2 regions of the Clostridium fermenticellae genome follow, and region 1 is predicted to be linked to the other one. Evidence: riboswitches for the same ligand, from Rfam matches in the RefSeq annotation. Region 1 holds a riboswitch; the other holds the start of a gene.
What was found. A riboswitch is a leader RNA that binds a small molecule or an ion and turns the genes downstream of it on or off. The one in region 1 is predicted to bind lysine.

Region 1 (11,148 bases):
TGTCTTAAAAATTTAAAAAAACTCGGATATGAACTTGGGACAGGATGTCTTGTTGGGTTGCCGGATCAAACGGTTGAGTCCCTGGCAGATGATATTTTATTCTTTAAAGACATAGGATCGGATATGATTGGACTTGGACCATTTATACCAAATAAAGATACCCCATTAAAAGATTGCAAGGTTGAGGGAAACTTTATAATGAGTTTGAAGGTTATGGCCCTTACAAGACTTTTAATACCAGATGCTAATATCCCGGCAACTACTGCCATGGAGGCACTAAATCCAAATGGAAGAATAATCGGGCTTCAAAGTGGTGCAAATGTAGTCATGCCAAATGTAACAGAAGGTGAATATAGAAAATTATATGCGCTTTATCCTGGAAAAATATGTACTGGTGATACACCCTCACACTGCAAGGGATGTATTACATATAAAATACAGTCGATAGGTAGAAGTATAGGAACAGGAAAAGGTTTCAGAGTAAAAAGAAGGGTTATTAATTAAATTAAGTATTGCCTGTATTTTGCAAGTATGGTATACTAAAACTAATAATTGATTATTATATTGTTGGTATGGAAAGATTTAATGTATGAGTAACATTTCTTCTTTTTAGGAGCGTAATGTGAGTCAATTTTTAAATCTTAAATTTATTGAAAAGGAGGAATGTTAAAATGGCAGATAGAACTTTAGTTTGTAAAGATTGTGGGAAAGAATTTGTATTCACAGAAGGTGAACAGGAATTCTACAAAGAAAAAGGTTTTGAAAATGAACCTAAAAGATGTCCTGAATGTAGAAAAGCAAGAAAACAACAGAACAGAGGATTTAGAAAATAGTATAATTTTTGTAAATTATAAACCTGTAAGGTCTACCTTATAGGTTTTTTTATGTGCGTTCAGCATGGGCGCAATCTCATCTTTAAATGTAGTATCACTAAGATTTAAAACACATCAAAAGTAATATTTTAATAAATATCCCATATAGTATTAATGTGTAAATATAAAGAGCATGCCATTCATAAATAAGTATGAATAGATATGCTTAATATTGTTTATGGCTAATCTTGAGTCATATATTTTTTTGATGCAATAGGGGGGTATTTTATATGGATGCTAAGGAAATTGAAAAATTGAAGCAGAAGGTATGTAAAGCTATTGATGACAATTCCGAAAAGATAATAAGCTTTTCAAAATCTGTGGAAAAAGAACCGGAATTAGGATTTAAAGAAAAGAAGACGTCTGAAAAGATGAAAAATATTTTTGATGACATAGGCTTGAAATACAGAGATGGATTAGCTGTTACTGGAGTAAAGGCAAAATTGAAGGATGGACATAATGGTATAAATATAGCTATCCTTGGGGAGATGGATGCTGTCATATGCAGGGGAAATAAGAATACAGATCCTGAAACAGGGGCAGCTCATACCTGTGGACATCACCTTCAACTCGGAGCTTTAATTGGTTCAGCTATAGGTCTGAAATTGTCTGGAATTTCTGACAGATTAAATGGAAATGTGACCTTTATGGCAGTACCTTCGGAAGAATGTATTGAATTTGATTACAGACAGAAACTTATACAGCAGGGAAAAATTCATTTCTTTGGGGGCAAACAGGAACTCATATATCAAGGCGAATTTGATGATGTGGATATAGCTGTGATGATGCATTCCCTGAAGAATTGTCCGGATCCTGCGATATTAATTGGAAAATCCAGTAATGGATTCCTGGCAAAGACTATACAGTACATAGGAAAAGCAGCTCATGCAGCTGAAGCACCGGAGCAGGGTGTAAATGCATTAAATGCTGCAATGATTGGACTTATAGGTGTAAATGCCTTGAGAGAAACCTTTAAAGATGAAGATTATGTAAGATTTCATTCTATTATTACAAAAGGTGGAGATGTAGTAAACAGCATTCCTGATGATGTCAGAATTGAAAGTTACGTTCGTGCAAGGACCATAGATGCTATGGTAAATACAAGTGAAAAAGTTGATAGGGCCCTTAAGGCTGGAGGAGATGCAGTAGGTGCTAAAACTATTATAAGAACAATACCGGGATATCTTCCGCTTGAATGTTCACAGGAATTAAATGATATATATAGACATAATTGCAGTAAAATTTTACCTAAAGGCAGTATACTCGATGGAGGACATTTTTTTGCTTCTACTGATATGGGAGATGTATCCCAGATACTTCCGAGTATACACCCTTACGTAGGTGGAATCAGTGGTAGTCTTCATGAAAAAGACTTCAATGTTGAGGATTACTATTCAGCCTGTGTGCTTCCCGCTAAATTATTTGCAATGCTTGTAATAGATCTACTGACTGATAATGCAGAAAAAGCCAGATATGTAATTGAAAAATTTAGACCTCAATTGTCTAAAAAGGAATATTTAAAAATTCTGAGTGGATTTAATAAAGTAATAGGAGGAGAAAGATGCTGAAAAAATATCTTAAAATTTTTTTACTGGCTTTTCTACTAGTCGTAATATGTGAATTCATAGGAGAGAAAAAAATTAAGCTTGGACCTGGATATCTTATATTTTTACCAATGTTATTTGCCTTAATAATGGGTGTTATTATAAGCCTTCCGAAATTAAAGCTGATCTCTAACAAAGAGATGAGCCTATCTAACGAAATTATGGGAATTGCGGTAATACTTTTTGTAGCTAAAATAGGTACTACCATGGGGCCTTCTATAGTTGCTCTCATTGAATCAGGCTGGGCGCTTTGTTTCCAGGAACTTGGACATTTTTTCGGAACTGTTATTCTGGGACTTCCAATAGCTATTTTGCTTGGACTTGGGCGTGAAGCTGTAGGAGCTACTTTCTCAATCGATCGTGAGCCCAATATAGCTATAATTTCGGAAAAATATGGTATGGATTCTCCGGAAGGACATGGAGTTATGGGAATATATATTTGTGGAACATTGTTTGGTGCGGCTTATATCGGACTTCTTGCAGGATATATGGGATCTCTTAAGATATTTAATCCTCTGGCTCTTGCCATGGGATCGGGAGTTGGATCTGGAAGTATGATGGCAGCGGCTTCAGGTGCTATTGCGGCGGTATTTCCATCAGAAGCTAAAGAGATAGCAAGTTTTTCAGCAGCTTCCAATTTACTTACTACTATAATAGGAATATATTTTACATTATTTATTTCCCTGCCAGTTGCAAATAAATTCTATGACTGGCTGCAGCCTAGGATTGGAAAAAATAGAAAAAGGGAAGGGGAAAGTTAAAATGAAGAAATTGACTCGGGAAGCTGCTATTTTATTTGGAGTTGGAATAATTGCACTCATTGGGAACAGTATAAATGATAAAGTACCTTTAAAGGTTGGATTTATTGGAATGTTAATATTGGTTTGTATTACTTTAGCTGGGATTATAATAAAGAAGATCATTCCAATTAACCTTCCAATAGTATTTTGGGTATCCATAGTGGCTGTTTTAGTAACATGTCCTCTTAATCCTTATGGTGCCTATTTGGACAAACAGTATTTGGACAAAATAAATATGCTGGCGCTTACAACACCAGTTTTGGCTTTTGCCGGCCTTTCTCTTGGCAAGGATTTGAAACTTTTCAAGGAACTAAGCTGGAAAATAGTGATCGTAGCTCTTACAGTTTATACAGGAACTTTTATATTTGCAACTTTAATTGCACAGGTTGTCTTAAAAATTACAGGTAAAATATAAAATCGAATTTCGAGGTTATTTCTATGAATTAATCTTGAGAACATCTCTTGAGGTAATGCATTGAACATTATTGCATGCTAATAATATATTTATAAAAAAATAACTTGCAACGCATTAATATTTATGATACACTAAGAACAATTTAATAAAAAGTATAAAGAAACTTACCTTAGGGTAGAGGTGCTGCAATTATAAGTATTTATTTTAGTTGGCGGATGATGATAAATAAAAAAAGGAATTGCGGCCGAAGAAAGTAATTTGGCAAAATTATCTTCTGGCTTTATATAGAATATATATAAAGCTGTCACTAAAAACATTTTTGTTTGTAGTCATTATATGTTTTTGCTAGTGGAGAGCTACAAAGGTACACTTGTATGGTTGCAGAGAATACTTATATGCAGCAAAGGTGTCCCTTTGCTGTATTTATTTTTATATTTAACTAAATTATTTAAAGGTATGTTTCTTTGTAAGAAACTGATTAAGGGAGTGTAAATACTATGGCTGTTGTTGTTCAAAAATATGGAGGAAGTTCTGTTAAGAATGTTGAAAAAATTAAGAATGTTGCGGAAACTGTAATAAAGAAAAAGGAGGCTGGAAATGATGTGGTTGTAGTAGTATCGGCAATGGGAGATACTACAGATAATTTGATATCGCTTGCCGGTAATATTACTCAAAATTCAGATAAAAGGGAATTGGATGCACTTCTATCCACAGGAGAAATGGTTTCGGCGAGTCTTCTTGCTATGGCAATCAAGGATAAGGGATATGATGCTGTAAGTTATACAGCATATCAGATAGGGATAGAAACATTTGGTGAGTATGGTAAAGCTCTTATCAAGGATATAGATGGAAAGAATATAAAAAGCAGCTTAAAAGAAGGAAAAATAGTAATTATAGCGGGTTTTCAGGGTATAAATAAAGAAGGAAACATAACAACTCTTGGAAGAGGAGGATCAGACACTACGGCTGTTGCCATAGCTGTAAAACTGAATGGTATATGTGAAATATATACTGATGTTGACGGGATATATAGTGTTGATCCTAGAAAATATAAAAATGCTAAAAAGCTTGGAGAAATAGATTATGAAGAAATGCTTGAACTTTCTAGTCTGGGAGCACAGGTAATGCATTCTAGATCTATAGAACTCGGACAGAAGTATAATATACCAATTTATGTTGGTTTAAGTAATAGTAATGTAAAAGGAACTATAATTAGGGGGTTGAATAAAGTGAATATGGAGAGTAAACCTATAACAGGACTTGCTACAAGTGATGAGGATGTTGCTATAACAATAAAGGAGATAAAAAATGATATAAATTTAATATCAGATTTATTTGAGAGGGTTGCAGGAAAGAGGATAAATATAGACATGATAAGTCAAACTGCACCAATAGATGGTAAAGTTAATCTATCATTTACTATACCAAAAACCGATTTGAAGGAGGGACTTGATATTATAAATCAATTTTGTAGTGACAAGTCTAATATAGCTATAGATGAAGATGTAACTAAATTTTCTGTAGTTGGTATAGGAATGAAAACTACATCCGGAGTTGCAGCTAAAATGCTTAAGCTTTTAAGTCAGAATAATATAGAAGTTAAAATGATAACTACATCGGAGATAAGAATTACATGCGCTATAAAACAGGGAGATAAGATTAAAGCAATAAATATTGTAGCTAAGGAATTCAATCTGTAATATTAGGAGGAGAGTGTAATGAAGTTAGTTGGCACTATGGAGGTAAATGACAATACATTACTCATTGGAGGGGTAAGCACCCGGGAGCTTGCAAAGGAATTTAAAACTCCACTTTATGTAATTGACGAGGCTCTTGTAAGAAGCCAATGCAAAAAATATTATAATTCTTTTAAAGTAGATGAACGTGGAAATAAAGTAGCATATGCCGGGAAGGCGTTTTTGACTACGGCTATGTGTCAGATAATAAATGAAGAAGGATTAAATTTGGATGTTGTTTCTGGAGGAGAATTATATACTGCACTTAAAAGCGGATTTCCTCCAAAAAAAATATATTTTCATGGAAATAATAAGACTATAGAAGAAGTAGAAATGGGAGTAAATTCCAGAGTGGGAAGATTTGTAGTTGATAATTTTTATGAACTTGAAAATATAAATTCTATTGCAGCAGAAAATAATGTAATTCAAAGTATACTTTTAAGAATAACTCCAGGAATAGAGGCTCATACTCATGATTATATAAAGACAGGACAGATTGATTCAAAATTTGGTTTTACTCTTCCAAACGGAGATGCAATTAAGGCAGTTAAAAAAGCCTTGAAACTTCCTAATATAAAGATAGAAGGACTTCATTGCCATATTGGATCACAAATATTTGAAATTGAACCGTATGAAAAAGAAGTTGAAATTATGCTTTCATTTATTAGAAAGATTAAAGATGAGTTAAACTATGACATAAATGAACTTGATCTTGGAGGAGGATTTGGAATCTATTATACTAAAGAAGATAAACCTAAAAAGATAGAAGAGTTTTGCAAAAGTATACTCGTTAAGGCGATAAGTATTTCAAAAAAATTGGACATAAAACTGCCTACTCTCGTTATAGAACCTGGGAGATCAATTATAGGGAATGCAGGTACTACCTTATATACAGTTGGTTCAATAAAAGAAATAGAAAATGTTAGAAAGTATGTATCTGTTGATGGAGGAATGACCGATAATATAAGGCCATCATTATATAATGCAGAATATGAATGTGTAATCGCAAATAATGTTGACAGTGAGTATAAAGAGAAAATAGCTGTTGCTGGAAAGTGCTGTGAATCTGGAGATATATTACTTAATGATATTTTAATTTCAAAGCCTGAAAGTGGTGATATACTTGCTGTATTTACAACGGGAGCATATGGTTATTCTATGAGTAATAACTATAATAAAATACCTAAGCCTGCAGTGGTTATGGTTAAGGGTGGAAAAAGTAAACTTATTTGCAGGCGACAGAGCTTTGAACAATTGATAGAAAATGAAATTCTTTTGTAGTATAAAAAATACTGTGGATTAAAAAATATCCACAGTATTTTTTTATAATATTAACGGATTTTATGGAGATAATAAATAAATCGGAAATTCTTTTTTGTGTGAAAGGATGGTTTTTGTGATTTATTATATTTTAGCCACATGTGTAATTTTATTGTTTCTATATTTGATATCAAGGAGGTCTGAATATAATAACAGTGGAAGCGATATAATTGAAGATATGCCTAGCATGAATGCAAGTAAGGAAGAGTTAAAAAAGCATGCGATTGAGATATCTGCTCACCTTGATATTGCGATAAAGAACAGTTGTAAACATAAATTAATAAAGAATCTAGACGAAAGTTACAAAAAAATACTTAATGGTAATGATTATATAGATGAAAAATTTAGAAATAAGAAGGATGTACTTCAGTGTGGTGAATGGATTTTGGATAATTTATATTTAATACAGAGAGAGTATGCAAATATAAAAAAGAATATGCCGAGGGAATGTTATAAGGATATTCCTGTTATAAGTAAAGGAATTATGAAAGGATATCCAAGAATTTATTACATAGCGGTCGAAATGATCTCATATACTGATGGGAAGATAGATGAAGATGTTATAAAAACATTTATAAAGGCATACCAAAAAAATAGTGTTTTGACAAGTGGAGAACTTTGGGCTCTTCCAACTATGATTAAAATAGCCCTTATTCAAAATATAAGTAAGATAACTCAGAGAATTGTGTTTGCACAAACTGAAAGGGAAAAAGCTGAAAGAATAGCAGAAGATATAATTAAAGCGGTTAATAGCAATAATGAAAAAGAGGAATTACAAAAAATATCATCTTTAAATATTAAATTAACCCCTCATCTTGTTGAGAGAATTTTAAAGACAATGAGAGATAATGAGGTTGAGAGTCAGTTTGTATATAAGTGGATAGATGAAAAGCTAGATGCACTTGAAACTGACACAAATAGAATTGTCCTGGTGGAACATCAAAAACAACTTAGTTATCAATTATCTATAGGAAATTCAATAACAAGTATGAGAGAGATTGGATCATTGAATTGGAAATATAGTTTTGAAGAATTAAGTTATGTAGAAAATATTTTAAGAGGGGATCCGTCACATATATATCAAAATATGGATTTTAAGTCCAGGGATTATTATAGGCATGTTATAGAGAAAATATCCAGGTATGTTAACTTTCCAGAGTCTTTTATTGCTAAAAAAGCTATTGAGTGTGCGAAAGAATACTCGGACAAAGTTGAAATTAATGAATATCAAAAACATGTTGGATATTTTATAGTAGATGATGGAATAAATCTTTTAAGTAAAAAAATAGGACTTAATAAAAATAAATTGAAATTTATAAGTACTAACTTTATAGATGTAAGTCATGTAACTTATGTAGTATTCATGATTTTAAGTACATTATTTGTTTCTTCTGCAATAGTAACTTTAATATATAATTATGATTTTAAACCTGTATTGTGGAAATATATATTAGCTTTCATAGCAGTGTTAATTCCAGTTAGTGAAATGATAATATCTATATTTAACTGGAGTGTAAGCAAATTGGTAGAACCGAGATTCGTACCTAAAATGAATTTTGAAGAAGGTATACCTAAAGAATTTAGTACTATGGTTATAATACCAACATTATTAAATAATGAAAAAAAAGTAAGAGAACTATTCGAGCAGATGGAAGTTTATTATCTAGCCAATGGTGGAAGCAATATATATTTTGGAATCCTCGGGGATTTTAAGGACAGCAGGGAAGAACATCAAAAAAGTGATGAAGGCATAGTAAACTTGGCACTTGAGCTTGTTAAAAATTTAAACAACAAGTATTCACATGACAATAGAGATATATTTTACTTTTTTAACCGATATAGACAATATAATAAAAAGGAAGGAATATGGCTTGGCTGGGAAAGAAAACGTGGCAAGGTAATGGAATTTAACGAACTTGTAAAGGGAAGCAAGAATACAAGTTATGATGTTGTAAGTGGTGATATAAATAACCTGAACAAGTTAAAATATATAATAACATTGGATGCTGATACGGAACTTCCAAGAGATAGTGCAAAAAAATTAGTGGGCGCAATGGCTCATATATTAAACCGACCTTATGTTAATATGAAAACTAAAAAAGTATTAAGAGGTCATGCTCTTATGCAGCCTAGAGTAAGCATTTCAAACTTAAGTGCCAACAAGACTATATTCTCAAAAATATTTTCAGGTGAAACTGGTATGGACTTATATACAAATGCTATATCGGATGTATACGAAGATTTATTTTCAGAGGGTATTTTTACAGGAAAGGGAATCTATGATATAGATGTATTTTCTAGTATTCTAAAAGATGAAATACCTGAAAATACTGTATTAAGCCATGATTTGCTTGAAGGGTCATATGTTAGAGCCGCTTTGCTTACAGATGTTGAACTTATAGATGGATATCCTGCATATTATATTTCAAGCTGTAAAAGGATGCACAGGTGGGTTAGGGGAGACTGGCAGCTAATCCCATGGCTTTTCAAGAAAGGTTCATTGAATTTGCTATCAAGGTGGAAAATATTTGATAATTTAAGAAGAAGCCTTATAGCACCATCAATAATAATACTTGTTGTATTGAGTTTATTTATTTTTAAAAATCCTGATAAGTGGCTTGTTATAGCATTTATTTCAGTATTATGTCCTATATTATTTGATGTTTCTGAAAGTGTTGTATCACCTAATACAGGAATAGCACTTACTGGTAAAATAAACAGCTCAAAAAATGCTGTTGAGCAGGTATTTTTGATATTTTGTTTTTTACCTTATCAAGCTTATCTAATGCTTGATGCAGTATTTAGAACATTATATAGGCTTTTGATAAGTAGAAAGAATTTGCTTGAATGGCAGACTTCTGCTGATGCAGAGGCAAGTACAGGAAAAGACTTATCAGATTATATAAGAAATATGATAGCTGCAAGTTTAATAGGTTTGATAATTGCTGCAGCAGCATTTAAAGATTCAATTGATACAGGAATTTTGCTTATGCCTTCAGTAATTTTATGGCTCTTGAGTCCATGGATAGCTTATAAAATAAGCAAGGATCAAGTTAAAAAATCGAGTGAACTCACGGATTATGAAGTTAAAGTTCTTAGAAGATTAAGTAGAAAAACATGGGCATATTTTGAGGATTTTGTAAATTGCGAAAATAATTGGCTTGCACCAGATAATTATCAAGAGGTACCAAATAATGGTGTGGCACACAGAACCTCTCCAACTAATATTGGAATGGGATTGACTTCTAATGTTGTAGCTTATGATATGGGTTATATTGGAATAGTGGAATTAAAAGAAAGGCTTAACAAGATAATAAAAAGTATGGAGGGTCTGGAAAGATTTGATGGCCACTTTCTAAATTGGTATGATACTAAAACGAAGAATCCTTTGTATCCCAGATATGTATCTACAGTTGACAGCGGAAATTTAATTGGATATGTATGGCTTGTGTATCAAGCATTAAGTGATTATCTAAATATGCCTATAATAAGCGATAATTTAGTCTCCGGGTTAATAGACACTCTTGTATTGGCTGATTATGAGATAGAAAAAAAATTAGATTTAAAAGATTTCTATTTAAATAGTATAGATAAGCTTAAAAATTCTGAATTCGACTTGAATTTATGGAAATGTGAGCTTCTTGATATTTGGAGTAAATGTTTGTATATTCAAAAAAATTTACAGGGTGAGAAACTGTATTGGAATAATAAAGTAAAAATTGCCATAAGTAAACATATAAATCAAATACAAATTATATTTCCTTGGATGGATATTTTTTCAAATAAGTGTGATGAATTTTACGATTTTAAAGTTCAAATTAATAAAATCATATTAAAAGAGCCAATAAATAAATTATGTGACAAGATAGATGATTTGAAGCTAAAATATCAAATAGAGTCACCAGACTTTAACATACAAAAAAGAAATGCTGGAATATTTAAGGAATTGATAGAAAACAGTAAAAATGAAATAAAAAATTTAGTATACAGTATAAAGAATATTCAATCAAAGCTTTTGAATATCTCAAAAGAAACTGACTTTGGATTGTTATATGATGAAAAAAAACAATTGTTTAGTATAGGGTATAATTGTGAAATTGGAAGTATAGATAAATCTTATTATGATCTTATGGCATCTGAGGCAAGGCAGGCAAGTTTTGTTTCAATAGCAAAAGGAGATGTCAATCAGGCACATTGGTTTAGGCTTAATAGATCACTCACTACGGTTGGAAAGAGTAAAGCTTTAGTATCATGGAGTGGTACTATGTTTGAATATTTTATGCCGCTGCTTATTATGAAAAATTATCCTGATACACTTATGGATGAAACCTATAAATCTGTGATAGAGGGTCAGAAGAGATACTGCTATAGAAAAAACATACCATGGGGTATTTCTGAAGC
Region 2 (11,148 bases), 580 kb from region 1:
CCCGAGTGTTGGACTCAGTTATATTGCGCAGCAGGGGCGGCTTGTCTGTACTAATAACTATGTTGACTGTGTGATAGATTTCAATAAAAGTGATGCTGGATATGAATCCTGTGTTGTAGGAGAGAATAATCTGACGGATTATGATGCAATGAAAGCTGTAGCACTTGTGAAAAATAAGCTTAGGAAAGCTGGAAAATTGCTGGATACAGGAGTCGATGAACCAGAACAGAACCTACGCAGGTTAACTCGTAAGTCATTTTGTATTCATGAAGTTCGTTTTGGCGATAAAACAGATATTGACCATGGTGTGCTTATTATACGCAAAGGAATTGAAAAGAGTCTTATCAAATCTGAACCTAGAATCAAGGATGTTAATGTTAGCATAATTGAACCGGGAAATTATAATATGTTTGTCAATTCCAATATGGATTACTCTCCGATTGCCTGTAAAGTCCGGGGAGAACTGGGAGAGGGGATTACACATTTGCTTTCAGGAATAACTGTCATGACAACTGGTGTTGAGGATAACAGCAAATTTCAGCCATCCAATATTGGCTCATCAGAAGGAATTTTGAAAAATCAGGTTGTATTTGATCGTGCTGGCACGCCAAAGTCAACTGATTATATTTTACATGTTGATGTGCTGTTTGAAGAGGGTGAAGGAAGAACAGCAGAAGGTATTATGGCCGGACATCGGGTGACGGACTCAATTGTTCAGGAAATCCGTAAGGTGCTTGTGAATTTGGATAATATGCCGTATACAAGAGAAGAGTTTAATGATGTTATGCGTCCCGGAAGACGTAAAGTTATCCTTGTAAAGATTGTATCCGGACTTGGAAATATGTATGATACCGCAATGTTTCCATATGAACCAGGAGGGTTTCTTGGTTCCCATAATATGAGAGACTCTAAAAATATACCGTATCTGATTACACCAAATCAATGCAGAGATGGAGTTATTCATTCGCTGTTGTAATTTTTTAAATCTTGACAAGTTCAGGTATCAGTAAGTAAAAATCATATGAGGGGGAGAGAAAAAATGAAAATTGAAAAAAGCATATTTGCAGTTGACTCACATACAATGGGAGAAGCAACAAGGGTAGTAGTTGGAGGAGTGCCTAGCATTCCAGGAAAAACTATGCCGGAGAAAAAGGAATATCTGGAAGAACATATGGATTATTTGAGAACTTCAATAATGCTTGAACCGAGAGGACATAATGAAATGTTCGGATCAATTATAACACAGCCAACTATGGATGAAGCTGATCTTGGAGTTATATTCATGGACGGCGGCGGATATTTAAATATGTGTGGACATGGATCAATAGGAACAGCGACAGTAGCAGTTGAAGAAGGAATAGTACCTGTAGAGGAACCTGTTACAACTGTAATGCTTGAAGCACCGGCCGGACTTGTAAAAGCTAAAGTAAAAGTTGAGGATGGAAAAGCAAAACAGGTTTCACTGGAAAATGTACCTGCATTTTTATATAAGAGAGATATTGAAGTTGAGGTACCCGGTATCGGGAAAGTAAGAATGGATATATCTTTTGGCGGAAGTTTCTTTGCAATAGTTAAAGCAGAAGATCTGGGAGTAGAAATATGTCCCGCAAATTCACAAAAATTAATTGAAGTAGGCATGAATGTTATAAAAGCAGTTAATGACCGGGTTGAAATACAACATCCGACTCTATCACATATAAAGACAGTAGATCTTTGTGAAATTTATGGACCTGCAAAAAGTCCGGATGCAACTCTTCAAAATGCCGTAGTGTTTGGACAAGGACAACTGGATAGATCACCTTGTGGAACCGGAACAAGTGCTAAACTTGCAACACTCTACGCAAAAGGGAAATTAAAGATTAATGAAAAGTTTGTGTATGAAAGTGTTTTAAAAACAAAATTTGTAGGCAGAGTATTAAAAGAAACAAAGGTTGGAGATTATGATGCTATAATTCCAGAGATAACGGGAGCCGCTTATGTAACAGGGCACAATCAATTATTTATAGATCCAGATGACCCGCTTAAACATGGATTTATATTGAAGTAAAAGAGTAACAAGACTATATAAATAAAAGGAGGGTTCCCGATGGTAAAAATAGTATTATTTACAATATTACTAGTAATGGTAGTATGTTTTGCATTTATATTCTTCAGGGATTATATAAAGACCGGTAAAGAAAACAAACTGGAAAAATCAAATTTTTTTGCCTTAGGTGCAGTTGGGTTTTTAACAAATTTCTTCGATACTCTGGGAATAGGAAGTTTTGCGCCTACTACCGCTTTACTAAAATTTTTCAAGTTATCAAAAGATAGAACTTTACCCGGAACTTTAAATGTATCATGCACTATACCGGTAGTAATAGAGGCACTTATATTCATAACAGTCATCAAAGTAGATCCCCTAACTTTATTTTTAATGCTTGCAGCAGGTGCTGTAGGCTCGGTAATCGGGGCGGATATAGTTTCAAAATTAGATGAAAAGAAAATAGAAGTTGCGATGGGAGCAGCACTGGTTATAGTAGCACTTGTAATGCTGGCTTCACAACTTAAACTTATGCCATCAGGAGGGACACAAGTAGGTCTTACTGGCTGGAAGCTTATTGTAGCTATAGCAGGTAACTTTATATTAGGTGCACTTATGACACTTGGAATAGGGTTATATGCACCATGTATGGCATTAGTTTTTGCCCTTGGAATGAGTCCTAGAGTAGCATTTCCTATAATGATGGGTTCCTGTGCATTTTTAATGCCGGTTGCATCTGTCAAATTTGTAAGAACAGGATCATATGACAGGAAGGCTTCGTTAGCTATAACAATATTTGGTGTTGTTGGAGTGCTAATTGCAGCATATATAGTAAAGTCACTTCCATTAAATATTTTGACATGGCTGGTAATAGTAGTTATTTTCTATACTGCAGTTACGATGTTTATGTCTGCAAATAAAAAAGAAATGCAGGAAGTCAGGGTGAAAAGGCTGAATCATAAAAATGGTATTGACATATTACAAAAAATAAATTACAATCAATTATGAAGTAAAACTGGTGTAAAAAGTACACTTTAATTTGGTCCAGAGAGGCCAGAAAGAGGTATTATATTTATGAAAAGTTATATTATCGAATTATATTTAGATTTATATAAAAAAGACAATAAATAGGCTATTTTTTAAAATAGTTTATCTATTGTCTTTTTTATATTTAAGCTTTCAATAAAAGTGTATTTTTACTCAGAAATTTAAAGGAGGTCTTTTTATGAAAGCAAAACTTATACTAGAAAATGGAATGATATTTAGTGGAAAAGCTTTTGGATATCTTAAAGAGAGCAGTATAGGCGAAGTTGTATTCAATACTGGAATGACAGGGTATCAAGAGATCCTTACGGATTCATCGTATTATGGACAAATTGTAGCAATGACATATCCTTTAATAGGGAATTATGGAATAAATTTAGAAGATATGCAGTCGAGTTCAGTAAAAGTTAAAGGATTTATTGTTAGAGAAAAGTGCAATATATCAAGTAATTTTAGAGCAGAACTTGAACTTGATGATTATCTAAAGCGAAATAAAGTCATGGGACTTGAAGGAATTGATACAAGGGAGCTTACAAAAATTTTAAGAAAGAACGGTACTATGAAGGGAATAATAACTACCCTGGAGGAATTATCTTTTGAGGATGTAACCGGACAATTACATGGATACTCAAATAAATATGCCGTCAAAATGGTTACAACAAAAGAAAAAATTGTAATTGATGGAACTCAAAAGCATGTTGCAGTAATGGATTTTGGGGCAAAGAAAAATATAATAGACTCATTTTTAAATAGAAATTGTAAAGTCACTATATTTCCTGCATACACAAGTGCAGAGGAGATTTTAAATGTAAAGCCTGATTTGGTATTTTTGTCGAATGGTCCTGGAAATCCTGAGGATTTGCCAGAAATTATAGAAAATATTAGAAAGCTTATTGGAAGGCTTCCAGTAACCGGAATATGCCTGGGACATCAACTTATAGCATTGGCACTTGGAGGGAAAACTGCAAAACTTAAATTTGGACACAGGGGATGCAATCATCCTGTTAAGGATATTTATGAAGATAAAGTTCATATAACTTCACAAAATCATGGATACTACGTAAAAACTTTACCACAGGATATGGTGGAGACTCATATTAATTTAAATGATGGAACAATAGAAGGAATGAAACATAAAAAATTACCTATATTTTCTGTCCAATTTCACCCAGAAGCATGTCCAGGACCTAAAGACAATGACTATATTTTTGATGAATTTATGGAATACTCACTTTAAAATTAGAATTTTGTTAAATTTGGGAGGGAATAATTATGCCATTAAATAAAGATATTAAAAAAGTTTTAGTAATAGGTTCGGGACCAATAGTAATAGGACAGGCTGCAGAGTTTGATTATTCTGGAACTCAGGCTTGTGAAAGTCTTAGAAAAGAAGGAGTAGAAGTTATACTTGTAAATAGTAACCCTGCAACTATTATGACAGATAAAGAGGTAGCAGATAAAATATATTTAGAACCGTTAACAGGTGAATTTTTAGAAAAAGTCATAGAAAAGGAAAGACCTGATAGTCTTCTTGCCGGAATGGGAGGACAAACAGGACTTAATTTAGCTGTTGAATTATATGACAGTGGAATTTTGAATAGATATAATGTTCAGGTGATAGGAACCTCAATAGAGTCGATAAAAAAGGGTGAAGATAGAGAACTTTTTAGGAATATGATGAATGAGATAAAACAGCCTGTAATACAAAGTGAAATAATAAAAGATATAGATAGCGGAAAGAAATTTGCAAAGAAGATTGGTTATCCTGTTATTGTAAGGCCAGCATATACTTTAGGTGGAACCGGTGGCGGAATAGCAGAAACGGAAGAAGAACTTGAAGAAATACTTGCACTTGGAATTAAGCTTAGTACAATCGGACAGGTGCTGGTTGAAAGGAGTGTAAAGGGATGGAAGGAAATAGAATATGAGGTAATGAGGGATAAATACGGCAATTGTATATCTGTATGTAATATGGAGAATATAGATCCTGTTGGGATACATACCGGGGATAGTATTGTAGTTGCGCCAAGCCAGACATTATCAGATAAAGAATATCAGATGCTTAGATCTGCATCGATAGATATAATAAATGCTGTAGGAATTGAAGGAGGATGTAATGTACAGTTTGCATTAAATCCAGATTCATTTGAATATGCAGTTATAGAAATTAATCCAAGAGTTAGCAGATCGTCTGCTCTTGCATCAAAAGCAACTGGATATCCGATAGCCAGGGTAGCTGCTAAAATTGCACTTGGTTACGGATTACATGAAATAAAAAATGCTGTAACTCAGAAGACTTATGCGTGTTTTGAACCGTCACTCGATTATGTAGTTGTAAAAATTCCCAAATGGCCTTTTGATAAGTTTCAGGGAGCAGATAGATCACTTGGAACGAAGATGATGGCCACAGGAGAAATTATGTCTATAGGAAGTAATTTTGAAGAGGCATTTTTAAAAGGTATAAGATCGTTAGAAATTGGTAAGTATTCTCTTCAGGATAGTAAGTTTAGAGAATTAAGCACAGCTAACCTCAAAGAAATAGTAATGTCTCCAGATGATGAAAGGATGTTTGCACTTGCGGAGATTCTTAGAAGAGACTATTTAGTAGATAAAATTTCTGAAATAACAGGTATAGACAAGTTCTTTGTTGAAAAATTCAAGTGGATAGTTGAAGAAGAAGAAAAATTAAAATTGAGTAAGATTGATAAACTGGATAAAGATTGGCTTTATAGGCTTAAGAAAAAGGGATTTTCTGATAAAGGTATAGCCGATATACTTAAAGTATCTCCCGATGATATATATAGGCTTAGAAACATATGGAACATACAGCCTGTATATAAGATGGTAGATACCTGCGGAGGTGAATTTGAAGCATTAACACCATATTATTATTCTACTTATGATGATTATGATGAGGTAAAGGTTTCAGATAAGAAGAAAATTGTGGTAATAGGCTCCGGACCAATAAGAATAGGTCAGGGAGTAGAGTTTGATTATGCTTCTGTGCATTGTATTAAGGCACTTAGAAAGCTTGGAATAGAGACTATAATAATAAATAATAATCCGGAAACCGTAAGTACTGATTTTGATATATCTGATAAATTATATTTTGAACCATTAACTGAAGAAGAGGTACTTAATGTAATCAATAAAGAAAAACCTTATGGTGTTATTCTTGAGTTTGGTGGTCAGACTGCGATTAAACTCGCAAAGTTTTTAAAAGAGAAAAATATAGCAATACTTGGAACTACAGCTGATCAAATAGATATGGCAGAGAATAGAGAAAAATTTGATGAATTACTCGAAAAGCTGCATATATCAAGGCCAAAGGGACATGGAGTGTGGTCATTAGAAGAAGGATTAAGTGAGGCACAAAAATTAGGATTTCCTGTGCTTGTAAGACCCTCATATGTTTTGGGAGGAAGAGGCATGGAAATAACATATAATGAGGAAGAATTAATGTACTATCTCAAAAATGCTTTCAAAAATGATAAAAAGAATCCTATATTGATAGATAAGTATCTTATGGGAAGGGAAATAGAGGTAGATGCTATATCAGATGGAGAAGATGTTCTTGTACCAGGTATAATGGAACATTTAGAGAGAGCAGGAGTACATTCCGGAGATAGTATAACTATGTATCCAAGTCAAAACATAAGTCCTAATATTAAAGAAAAAGTTTTTGAGTACACAAAAAGATTAGCATTAGCGATAGGGATACATGGTATGATAAATATTCAGTTTATAGAGTTTAAAGGGAAACTTTATGTAATAGAGGTAAATCCAAGGGCATCGAGAACGGTACCATATATAAGTAAAGTGAGCAAGGTACCAATAGTTGATATAGCTACAAAAGTAATGCTTGGAGAAAAATTAAAGAATCTTAAGTACGGGTTGGGAGTATACAAAACTCCAGATTTAGTATCGGTCAAGGTGCCTGTGTTTTCTACTCAAAAACTTCCTAAGGTTGAAATATCACTAGGACCTGAAATGAAGTCCACTGGTGAAGTACTTGGTGTTGGAAAGAATATATACGAGGCATTATACAAAGGGTTTATATCGGCCAATATGTTTATAAAAAAGAAAAATAGTACGGTACTTGCAACCATAAATGACCATGATAAGGAGGAATTTTTATCTATAGCTAAAAGATTGAATACTATAGGATTTAATTTTATGGCAACATCAAAAACGGCTGAGCTTTTAAGAAGGAATGGAATAGAAGTTAAGGAAGTAAGAAAACTTAAAGAATCACATCCAAATATATTAGATGTAATCAGAAGTGGAAAAGTTGATTTGGTGGTTAATACACCTACTAAAGGGAACGACTCAAAAAGGGATGGGTTTATTATAAGAAGAGCTGCTATTGAAAGAAATATAGGAGTAATAACGGCATTAGATACATTTAGTGCTATGGTTAATGTAAGAATAAAAAATATTGATGAAAAGAGATTAGAGATCTTTAATCTAGCAAATTAAAATCAAAGTGTATTCTTAAAGTGGTAAACTTTAGGATACACTTTTGTATTTATATACTGTTATTTACGGTATTTGTACATGAATTGTCAAGACTTTTAGATTTGTATTCTTTGCATAAAAGTGCCCTTATATATCCTCTATCTTTACTAGTTGAATCAATGAAAAAACCTCTTCCATAATAAAATCTTATGAGTGAAAACATTCTTGATGAAGTGTGAAGATAAATGTTTGTAACACCTAGGGATATCATATCATCATCAACTGCACTCATTAAAATTTTACCAATTCCACTGTTTTGATAATTGGATTTCACTCCAAAACGACTTAAATAGGCAGTTTTATCTGGATTGACTTTTATTCGCACACTTCCTATTATAGTATTACCGTCAAGTGCTACAAAAACTTCCTTTGTTTTTATGTCGTTTTCTATATCTTTGTAAGTTTCTTTAAGTGCATCTATTGTTCGTGGAATCTGTGCATTTTTAAAATATATTTTAAAAACTTGTTTTGTTATTTCATAAATTGCTTTACTGTCTTTTATATCAGCTTTCCTAACTACAAAGATTTTTTTCTCCATTGATCTACCCCCGAACTTCCGATTTTTTATTTATGAATAATTATACATTTTATTTAATAAAAATGCAATAATATTTTTTATTAAATTTTTGAAAGAGATATATAGGCTTGGAATTACAAACCCTATAGATTACTTCAAAAATGAATTTATAATATATGATTTATAAATTATAGCTTTACTAATTATGAATATTATTATATAATACTTTTATAATAAGTGAATAACTAGGGTAGAGGTGCATAATCTAATAGTAATATTGCTGAGGTAAGCACTATGAAGCAGTATGAAAGGGGATTTTGCCGAAGCTTATGGCAAATGCTTTAATGTCGTATAGCTGGGCTTATTGAAAATATCGATAAGACTGTCACAATGTATTTGTGGAGCGCTATCATTCAATGAAAATTATGGTTTAAGAGTGTATTATATATACCTTGCTTTAATACCTTGAGTGTGTGCTCAAGGTATTTTTTATTATCAAATATCTTGGTTATTTACTTATCGGAATAAAATACCGATAAGGGGGAGAAAAATGCAGCAGATAGAACAAAATTTAGGACAAGAACAAGTAGGAGAACAAAATTTAAAGAGAAATTTAAAATCTAGACATCTTAATATGATTGCAATAGGAGGAGCAATTGGCACAGGAATATTTTTAGCACTAGGTGATACTATAAGACAAGCAGGGCCAGGTGGTGCATTAGTTGCATATGCATGTATAGGTATTATGGTATACTTTTTAATGACAGGACTTGGAGAGATGGCAACTCATATGCCAGTTGCCGGTTCATTTGAAGTGTATGCATCAAAGTTTATAGACCCGGCACTTGGCTTTGCACTTGGATGGAACTATTGGTACAATTGGGCTATTACTGTTGCGGCTGAAATGGTTGCAGCTGCACTTATTATGAGATTTTGGTTTCCAAGTATTCCTTCTGTAAGATGGAGTGCATTATTTTTAGGAATAATTGTTATATTTAATTTTTTATCAGTAAAAGGATATGGAGAATCGGAGTTTTGGTTTGCAAGTATTAAAGTTATTACGGTAATAATATTTATTTTGATAGGTGCAGCAACTATCTTTGGGATATTTAACGGAAATCCAATCGGATTAAAAAATTTTACAATTAAGGATGCACCTTTTGTTGGAGGAGTAAAATCTATATTTATGATATTCTTAATAGCAGGATTTTCTTTTCAGGGAACAGAACTTGTAGGAATTGCAGCTGGAGAAAGTGAGGATCCAGGTGAAAATATACCTAAAGCAACTAAGGCAATATTTTGGAGAATATTAATATTTTATATAGGAACGATTTTTATAGTTGGAGCACTTGTACCTTATACAGAAGCTGGAGTTGAAACAAGTCCATTTACTATGGTATTTACTAAGGTTGGTATTGCTGGTGCTGCATCGATCATGAATATAGTAATATTAACTTCGATATTATCTGCGGGTAATTCAGGAATGTATGCATCAACTAGAATGTTATATGCATTAGCTGAGTCAGGAAAGGCTCCTAAATTTCTTGCAAAAGTAAATAAGAGGGGTGTTCCTATAAATTCATTAATAGTTACAACTATAATTGCATGTGCGTGTTTTTTAACAGGATTATATGCAGAAAGTACAGTTTATGTCTGGCTTGTTGCAGCATCAGGATTGGCAGGTTTTATAGCATGGCTTGGCATAGCAATGTGTCATTATCGTTTTCGTAAAGCTTATATAGCTCAAGGTCTTGATTTAAATAAACTTAAATATAAAGCAAAATTTTTTCCTATAGGTCCAATTATAGCATTAATATTATGTATAGTAGTTATATTAGGACAAGGAATTACTTATTTTGGAACATCTCAAATCGATTGGAAAGGTATTATTTCAACATATATTGGTCTGCCATTGTTTTTAATATTATGGGCAGGATACAAATTTAAACATAAAACAAAGGTTATTGATGTAAAAGATGTTGACCTGAGTGAACTTGATTTGAAATAATTTTAATATTTTTATGATTAAAAGTAAAAGATAATAAAGACAAAAAAAGTATTTATTAAAAAATAGATACTTTTTTTATTTTTATTCATATTTTATTCATATTTTTGTTGTATTATATTTATATAGATTAACACCCCCACCGGGGGTAGGAGGTAGCAATATGAGTTGTATGAATGAAGAAAAGAAAAAAGCTATTCAAGCATTAAGAACCTCTAAAGGTCAAATAGAAGGAATAATTAAAATGCTTGAAGATGGGAGATATTGTATAGATGTATCAAATCAAATATATGCAGCTCAATCCCTTCTTAAAAAAGCAAATTTATTAATACTTAGGCAGCATTTAAATCATTGTGTTAAACAGGCTTTCTTACATGATAGTGGAGATGAAAAAGTGGATGAGATAATAAATTTATTGTCTAAACTGCTTAAAGATTAATAAGGAGGTGGTAAAGTGTCAAGTAAAACTTTGAAAATAGAGGGAATGGAATGTGCGGCCTGTGCGAGAGCAGTTGAGAGAGCTGTTAAAAAGCTTGATGGAATAGAAGTTGCAAATGTGAATCTGGCAACAGAGAAACTCAAAATAACTTTTGATGAATCAAAGATAAATGTGAAGGACGTACAGAAGGCTGTAGATAAAGCAGGATATAAAGCTGTTTCTGGAACAATAAATAGGACATTAAAAATAGAAGGAATGGAATGTGCAGCATGTGCAAGAGCGGTTGAAAGAGCTGTTAAGAAACTTGAGGGAGTAACAGAGGCAAATGTTAATCTTGCAACTGAGAAATTAAATATAAGCTTTGATAAAGAAAAGTTAAATGTTTCAAAAATTAAAAAAGTTGTGGATAAGGCGGGTTATAAAGCTATAGATGAAGAAACGTCGATAGATAGTGATAGTGAAAAGAAACTTAAGGATATGAAGAAATTGTGGAATAGATTTATAATATCGGCTGTATTTGCAGTTCCACTTCTAATAATAGCTATGGGACCTATGATAGCTGAAAAATTAGGATATATGCTTCCAGTTGCAATAGATCCAAT

Region 2: it holds a riboswitch for lysine, as region 1 does, so the genes downstream of both, D4Z93_RS07365 (amino acid permease) here and D4Z93_RS10035 (aspartate kinase) in region 1, are expected to answer to the same signal.

What each region holds. Positions count from the first base shown of each region.
Region 1 covers NZ_CP032416.1:2,146,870-2,158,017, reverse strand. The annotation lists gene hydE ([FeFe] hydrogenase H-cluster radical SAM maturase HydE) at 1-504, shown strand, start outside; gene D4Z93_RS10055 (zinc-ribbon domain-containing protein) at 672-833, shown strand; gene D4Z93_RS10050 (amidohydrolase) at 1,103-2,440, shown strand; gene D4Z93_RS10045 (DUF3100 domain-containing protein) at 2,434-3,237, shown strand; gene D4Z93_RS10040 (hypothetical protein) at 3,239-3,691, shown strand; lysine riboswitch at 3,859-4,058, shown strand; gene D4Z93_RS10035 (aspartate kinase) at 4,189-5,391, shown strand; gene lysA (diaminopimelate decarboxylase) at 5,410-6,708, shown strand; gene D4Z93_RS10025 (glycoside hydrolase family 94 protein) at 6,815-11,148, shown strand, end outside.
Region 2 covers NZ_CP032416.1:1,567,892-1,579,039, reverse strand. The annotation lists gene D4Z93_RS07395 (glycine/sarcosine/betaine reductase component B subunit) at 1-976, shown strand, start outside; gene D4Z93_RS07390 (proline racemase) at 1,040-2,047, shown strand; gene D4Z93_RS07385 (sulfite exporter TauE/SafE family protein) at 2,087-3,031, shown strand; gene D4Z93_RS07380 (carbamoyl phosphate synthase small subunit) at 3,249-4,304, shown strand; gene carB (carbamoyl-phosphate synthase large subunit) at 4,340-7,546, shown strand; gene D4Z93_RS07370 (GNAT family N-acetyltransferase) at 7,596-8,123, opposite strand; lysine riboswitch at 8,346-8,519, shown strand; gene D4Z93_RS07365 (amino acid permease) at 8,653-10,110, shown strand; gene D4Z93_RS07360 (metal-sensing transcriptional repressor) at 10,280-10,546, shown strand; gene D4Z93_RS07355 (heavy metal translocating P-type ATPase) at 10,562-11,148, shown strand, end outside.